Linked DNA regions of Thermopolyspora flexuosa. The protein of the gene in region 2 interacts with the protein of the main gene of each other region in a pairwise test. Links are inferred from orthologs where the notes say so. Each region holds a gene or a part of one and is shown on either strand. Other genes may lie near its edges.

Region 1 (3,097 bases), 4.8 Mb from region 2 along the record:
CTACCGGTCCACGCCCCTGGACATCGACCACTGCCGGAAACCTCCTGGGACGTGTCTGTCCATCCGGATTGCGACGTGGCCGGTCAGCTTGCGGCTGTGCTGCCCGGAGATACGCAGGGTTCGGGGGTCCGGCTCACGCATTTCCAAGCTCGTCAAAACCTGATAAGTCCGGACGGCACGGTCCCCGTGCCGGGCCTTTCGACCGCCGGTACGGCCGGGCGGTGGGGCGAGCGCGCGTACGCCGGATTCGCGGCGGTCTCGTGCGGCGGCTCGCGCCGCGCTTCCCGCGCCCGGGCCGACGCCCTTGCCGACTCACATCTGTAAAGGTGGTTTCCGGTTTTCCCGGGCATTCCGGCCACGGCGTGCCGAGCCGTACCGGCCGTGCGGCACCGGCCCCGGCGGGCCTCCCGGCGGGCGGGCCGGCGACGGACGCGGCCAGGAGGTGAGACCACTGAAACCTGTGGGGCTTGTTTGGCGAAAGGTGACAAACAGCGGCGCGTCAGAGGCCGAACCCCGACCGGCGCGCACCGCGGCCGCGCGGGTGTACGGCACGGCCGTTCCCGGGCGAGGATGGCCGCGTGAGCCTTCACGCGATCCCGGCGGAGGAGCGGGCGGCGCCGTGTGAGTCGGTCTCCCGGGCACCGGACCCGCGGCTGCTGCCGTACGTCGTCGGCTACTCGGCCTTCCGCTCGCGGCCCGGCTCGGCGGCCCGGCACCGGATCCTTCCGCTCACCGCCACGACGGTGGTGATCGACATAACGAACGGGAGCGGGCTCGTCACCGGGCCACGCGCGGACTTCACCGTCGACGCGTCGGCGACCTGGCGCGAGGGGGTCGCCATCGGGCTGACGATCACCGGCCAGAACATCCGGGCCACCGGCGGCCTGGTGGTGTGACCCGCCGGGGGCGCGGGAGCCACCCGCCCCGCGCCTCCCGGTACGGCCGGCCGGTACGGCGGGGCCGCGCGGCCGATGGCCTAGCATGCGGGCATGCGTACCGCCGCGGGTGTGGTGCTCGCGGGCGGCCGTTCGACCCGGATGGGCACGCCGAAGGCCTGGCTGGACTGGCACGGCTCGACGCTGCTGTACCGGACGGCCGCCGTGCTGCGCCGTACCGTCGGCGGCCCCGTCGTCGTGGTGGCCGCCCCCGGCCAACGCCTGCCCCATCTGCCCGCGGGCGTCACCGTGACCGAGGACCCGGTGGAGGGCCGCGGCCCCATGCAGGGCCTCGCCGTCGGCCTCGCCGCGGTCGCCGACGCGGCCGAGACCGCGTTCGTCTGCTCCACCGATATGCCGTTCCTCCACCCGGCCTTCGTCCGCCGCGTACTCCGCGAGCTGGCCGACTCCCCCGCGGACCTGGCCCTCCCCGTGGTCGGCGGCTACCGCCAGCCGCTCGCCGCCGCGTACCGCACCTCGCTCGCCGGTCTCGTCGCCGACCTCCTCGCCAAGGGCGACCTGCGCCCCGGCATGCTCTTCCAGCACTGCACCGTGGCCTGGCTCGACGAGCCCCGCCTCCTCACCGACCCCGACCTCGCCGCCTGCGACCCGTCACTCGAATCGGTGACGAACGTCAACACCCCCGAGGACTACGCCGCGGCCCGCGCCCGCCCCGCGCCACCGGTCACCGTCGAGCGAGACGACACGCCGGTACGGCACAGCGTCCGGGCGGCGACCCTCGCCGAGGCGGCCACGGCCGTCGGCCTGTCGCCGGCCCTTGACATCGCCGTCAGGCTGAACGGCGAGGAGGTGCCCCCGGACGCGCTGTTGCCCCTGGTCGCCGGGGACCATGTCGTTTTCCTGGTGGCGGACACCGGCGGTGCAGACGCCGCAGGATCTCCGCATTCCCGCCGGCGACGTCCCGTGGACCTGTGACGGCGCCCGCGACCGGTGTCACCAATGCGGTACGCCAACCGACCGACGCAGGGTGCACCCGATCGCAATGTCCTCCGGGGTTGGCATGTCCTTTAGGCCCAGGATCACAAGGGGTGCCCGATCGCCGTGGCAAGCTCCCGCGCGCCCGGCACCCTCGGGTGCCGCTGCACCAGCTCGTCGGCGATCGCCCGGATGGACGGCCGGTCACGCACCTCGGCAGGCGCGTACGCATGCGCCTTGATCAATGCCTCAGCCGCCTGCTCCACGTCACCCGTAGGCCATGCCACACGCGCGATGTCCGTCCACAGCCGTGCCTTCCGCTCCGGGGTGGGGTACATCTCCTCCTTCAGCCGCCTGCCGACGTGCAGGCCTGCGCCCGGGTCACCAAGGACGTGGTTGAGGTTGACCCGATACAGCAATACGAACGGCAGCGCCACCTCAGCCTGCTGCGGTGGTAGGCGACGCGCGGCGCGTTCAGCCTCCGCGAGACGCTCGAACGCCCGCACTCGATCCCCAGCACCGGCCAGCGTGTAGGCAGAGGTACACAGCAGCCGCACATACATCCCCGCCTGGGCCGGTGTGCGAAGTCCGGCCGACTCCAGCCGGGATGCCGCCCCATCAACGACCCGCAACGCTTGCGGGTATCGGCCGGTGGTACGCAGCATCATCCCCAGTGCCCGAGCGGAGGCACCCATCGCAACCGGGCTGCCCGAGCGCGCCGACAGCAGCACCGATCGGTCCGCGGTGATCCGCGCGGACCGCTTGTGTCCGATCTTGTTGAGGGTGTCTGTCGCCACGTCGTGCACGGCCGCGGCGAGCGCCCACGCCGCAGGGACGTCGATCCGCTCGGCGGCCTCCCGCGCCGCCGCCAACGTGCCCGGCAGGGTCGCCATGAGCGTCGTAAGGGCACTGGCGTCCCACAACCGGCGTGCCTCCGCCAGCCGCCTGCGGATCTGCGGAAGGTCCTCGGGCCGTTCCGGCTCCGGCGGCACATCCAGCGCGTCATCGAAGGCCACCACGAGCCCCACGGGTATGGTCGCGGCTGTGGTCAGGAGGGCTCGGCGCCTCATCGGATCGTCTCCCTCAACATCGTGTCCTGGTCCGGTAACGCCCTGCCGAAGCTGATCACGTTCGACGCCGTACAACTCGCACAGCTCCGCGGACTCTTCGGGGGACATGGCGGCCTCGGATAGGCGTTCGAACAGCAGCCTGAGTTGGCCGACCTG
Region 2 (2,992 bases):
AGCGTACGAGCTGGAGGAGGCGCTCGCCGCAAAGGGGGACGAGGTACGGCTGTCACAGGTGCTGGAGACGGCCGACCTCGCCACCGTGCACTACGTACGGCAGGGCGAGCCGAAGGGCCTCGGCCACGCGGTGCTGTGCGCCAAGCAGCACGTGGGCGACCACCCTTTCGCCTGTCTGCTCGGTGACGACCTGATCGACCCGCGCGACCCGCTGCTCAAGCGCATGATCGAGGTGCGCAGGCGGTACGGCGGCAGCGTGGTGGCGCTGATGGAGGTACCGAAGGACCAGGTCTCGCTGTACGGCTGCGCCGCGATCGCCCCCACCGAGGAGGATGACGTGGTGCGGGTCACCAACCTGGTGGAGAAGCCCGCCCCGGAGGACGCCCCGTCGAACTGGGCGGTGATCGGCCGCTACGTGCTCGACCCGGCGGTCTTCGAGGTGCTGGAGGAGACCAAGCCCGGCCGCGGCGGCGAGATCCAGCTCACCGACGCCCTGCTCACGCTCGCGGGACGGGACCGTGACGAGGGCGGCCCCGTCCACGGCGTGCTGTTCCGCGGGCGTCGCTACGACACCGGCAACAAGGCCGAGTACCTGCGCACCGTGGTGACGTTCGCCGCGGAACGCGAGGATCTCGCGCCCGAGTTCCTGCCGTGGCTGCGCCGCTTCGTGGAGGAGCGGGTCCGGTAGGCCACAATAGGCAACGTGCACGATCCCCGACGCCCCGGTGACGGCGTCACGCTGAAGCCCGTCGACCGGCACCTGGAGGAGATCCTCGCGACCGTGCGGGCGGTCACCCCGCTCGAGCTCGATCTCGACCAGGCGCTCGGCACCGTACTCGCCGAGAACGTCACCTCCCCGCTGCCGCTGCCGCCGTTCGACAACTCCGCGATGGACGGCTACGCGGTGCGGGCCGAGGACGTGGCCGGCGCGTCCGAGACGCGCCCGGTCGTGTTGCCGGTGATGGACGACGTGGCGGCCGGGGACGGACGCACGTACGCGGTGGGCCGCGGCATGGCCGCACGCATCATGACCGGCGCCCCGGTCCCCGGCGGCGCCGACGCGGTCGTGCCGGTGGAGTGGACCGACGGCGGCACGGTGCGCGTGGCGATCCGCCGCGCGCCCGAGCCGGGCAACGCGATCCGCCGGGCCGGCGAGGACGTCCGGCCCGGCCAGGTCGTGCTCCCGGCCGGGACGCCGATCGGCCCGGCCCAGCTCGGCATCCTCGCCGGGGTGGGGCGGCGCCGGGCGCGGGTGCTGCCGCGCCCGCGCGTGGTCGTGATGTCGACCGGCGCGGAGCTCGTGCCGCCGGGCGAGCCGCTGGCCCCCGGCAAGATCTACGAGTCGAACAGCTACACCCTCTGCGGCGCGGTACGGCAGGCCGGGGCCGAGGCGTACCGCGCCGAGGCGGTGACCGACGACCCGGCCGTGTTCCTCGACCGGCTGGAGTCCCAGCTGGTGCGGGCCGACGTGGTGATCACCAGCGGCGGGGTGTCGATGGGCGCGTACGAGCCGGTCAAGGAGGCGCTCGCCCCGCTCGGCACGGTGCGGTTCGACAAGGTCGCGATGCAGCCCGGCATGCCACAGGGGTTCGGCGTGGTCGGCGAGGACCGGGTGCCGATCTTCTGCCTGCCGGGCAACCCGGTGTCGGCGTTCGTGTCGTTCGTGCTGTTCGTCCGGCCCGCGCTGGACAAGATGCGCGGCCTGCCCGCGGGCCCGCCGAAGACCGTGCCCGCGACCGTGGACGCGCCGCTGCGCTCGCCCAAGGGCAAGCGCTCGTTCCTGCGCGGCGTGCTCGACGGCGACGTGGTGTCGCCGGTGCGCGGCCAGGGGTCGCACCAGCTCGGCGCGCTCGCCGCGGCGAACGCGCTCATCGTCGTGCCCGAGGACGTCACCGAGGTGCCCAAGGGCGCCACGGTCCGGGTCATTCCCCTCTGAGCACGCGCCCGACGTACGATCTGGGGTATTCGTACGGTTGAGCGACTGCCGGCGGCGGCCGGTCAGGAGGGCGATATGCGTGGGCTGACCCATATCGACGAGACCGGTGCGGCCCGCATGGTCGACGTGTCCGCGAAGGACGTGACCGTGCGCACGGCTCGCGCCACCGGCCGCGTGCTGCTGTCGCCGGAGGCGGTGGCGCTGCTGCGTTCCGGCGAGGTGCCCAAGGGCGACGCGCTCGGCGTGGCCCGCATCGCCGGCATCCAGGGCGCCAAGCGCACCCCGGACCTCATCCCGCTGTGCCACCCGATCGCGCTGCACGGCGTCAAGGTCGACCTGACGGTGGTCGACTCGGGCGTGGAGATCTCCGCCCGGGTGAAGACCGCCGACCGCACCGGCGTGGAGATGGAGGCGCTCACCGCGGTCAGCGTGGCCGCGCTCGCGCTCATCGACATGGTCAAGGCCGTGGACCCGGCGGCCGTCATCAGCGACGTGCGGGTGGAGGAGAAGACCGGCGGCAAGACCGGCGTGTGGACCCGGGACGCCGCCGCCGAGGGCCCGGAGGCGTCCTCGTGAGGGCGCTCGCGATCACGGTCTCCAACCGGGCATCCAAAGGCATCTATCCGGACAAATCCGGCCCGCTGCTCGTCTCGCTGCTGGAGGACGCGGGCTGCGAGCAGGTGGACGGCCCGCTCGTCATCCCCGACGGCGAGGCGGTCGAGACCGCGCTGCGCGACGGCGTGCGCGACGGCTACGACGTGATCGTCACCACCGGTGGCACCGGGCTCACCCCCACCGACCTCACCCCCGAGATGACCCGGCGGGTGCTCGACCGGGAGATCCCCGGCATCGCCGAGGCGATCCGGCAGGTCAACCGGGATAAGGTGCCCACCTCGATCCTGTCGCGCGGCCTCGCCGGCGTGGCGGGCCGCACCCTGATCGTGAACCTCCCGGGCTCGTCGGGCGGCGTCAAGGACGGCATGGCCGTACTCGCGCCGATCCTGCGGCACGCGGTCGACCAGATCCACGGCGGCGACCATCCGCGGGGCTGAGCGT

What was found. The genes of interacting proteins can lie anywhere in the genome.
Region 1: the proteins of glp (region 2) and mobA interact in binary tests that used the Escherichia coli proteins (3 or more experiments, as listed by UniProt). The link is inferred for Thermopolyspora flexuosa from one-to-one orthologs.

What each region holds. Positions count from the first base shown.
Region 1 is NZ_VFPQ01000001.1:5,030,708-5,033,804, forward strand. Bases 1-2,930 are described here. They hold mobA (molybdenum cofactor guanylyltransferase), read left to right. Parts: upstream 1-989; coding sequence 990-1,871; downstream 1,872-2,930. Other genes in these bases: FHX40_RS21555 (hypothetical protein), read left to right, coding at 579-896; FHX40_RS21565 (helix-turn-helix domain-containing protein), read right to left, coding at 1,976-2,930. Also shown: more of FHX40_RS21565, read right to left, coding at 2,931-3,097. UniProt on the Escherichia coli protein: Transfers a GMP moiety from GTP to Mo-molybdopterin (Mo-MPT) cofactor (Moco or molybdenum cofactor) to form Mo-molybdopterin guanine dinucleotide (Mo-MGD) cofactor.
Region 2 is NZ_VFPQ01000001.1:206,730-209,721, forward strand. What follows is about bases 13-2,837. They hold glp (molybdotransferase-like divisome protein Glp), read left to right. Parts: upstream 13-739; coding sequence 740-1,936; downstream 1,937-2,837. Other genes in these bases: galU (UTP--glucose-1-phosphate uridylyltransferase GalU), read left to right, coding at 13-688; moaC (cyclic pyranopterin monophosphate synthase MoaC), read left to right, coding at 2,012-2,512; FHX40_RS00935 (MogA/MoaB family molybdenum cofactor biosynthesis protein), read left to right, coding at 2,509-2,837. Also shown: more of galU, read left to right, coding at 1-12; more of FHX40_RS00935, read left to right, coding at 2,838-2,988. UniProt on the Escherichia coli protein: Catalyzes the insertion of molybdate into adenylated molybdopterin with the concomitant release of AMP.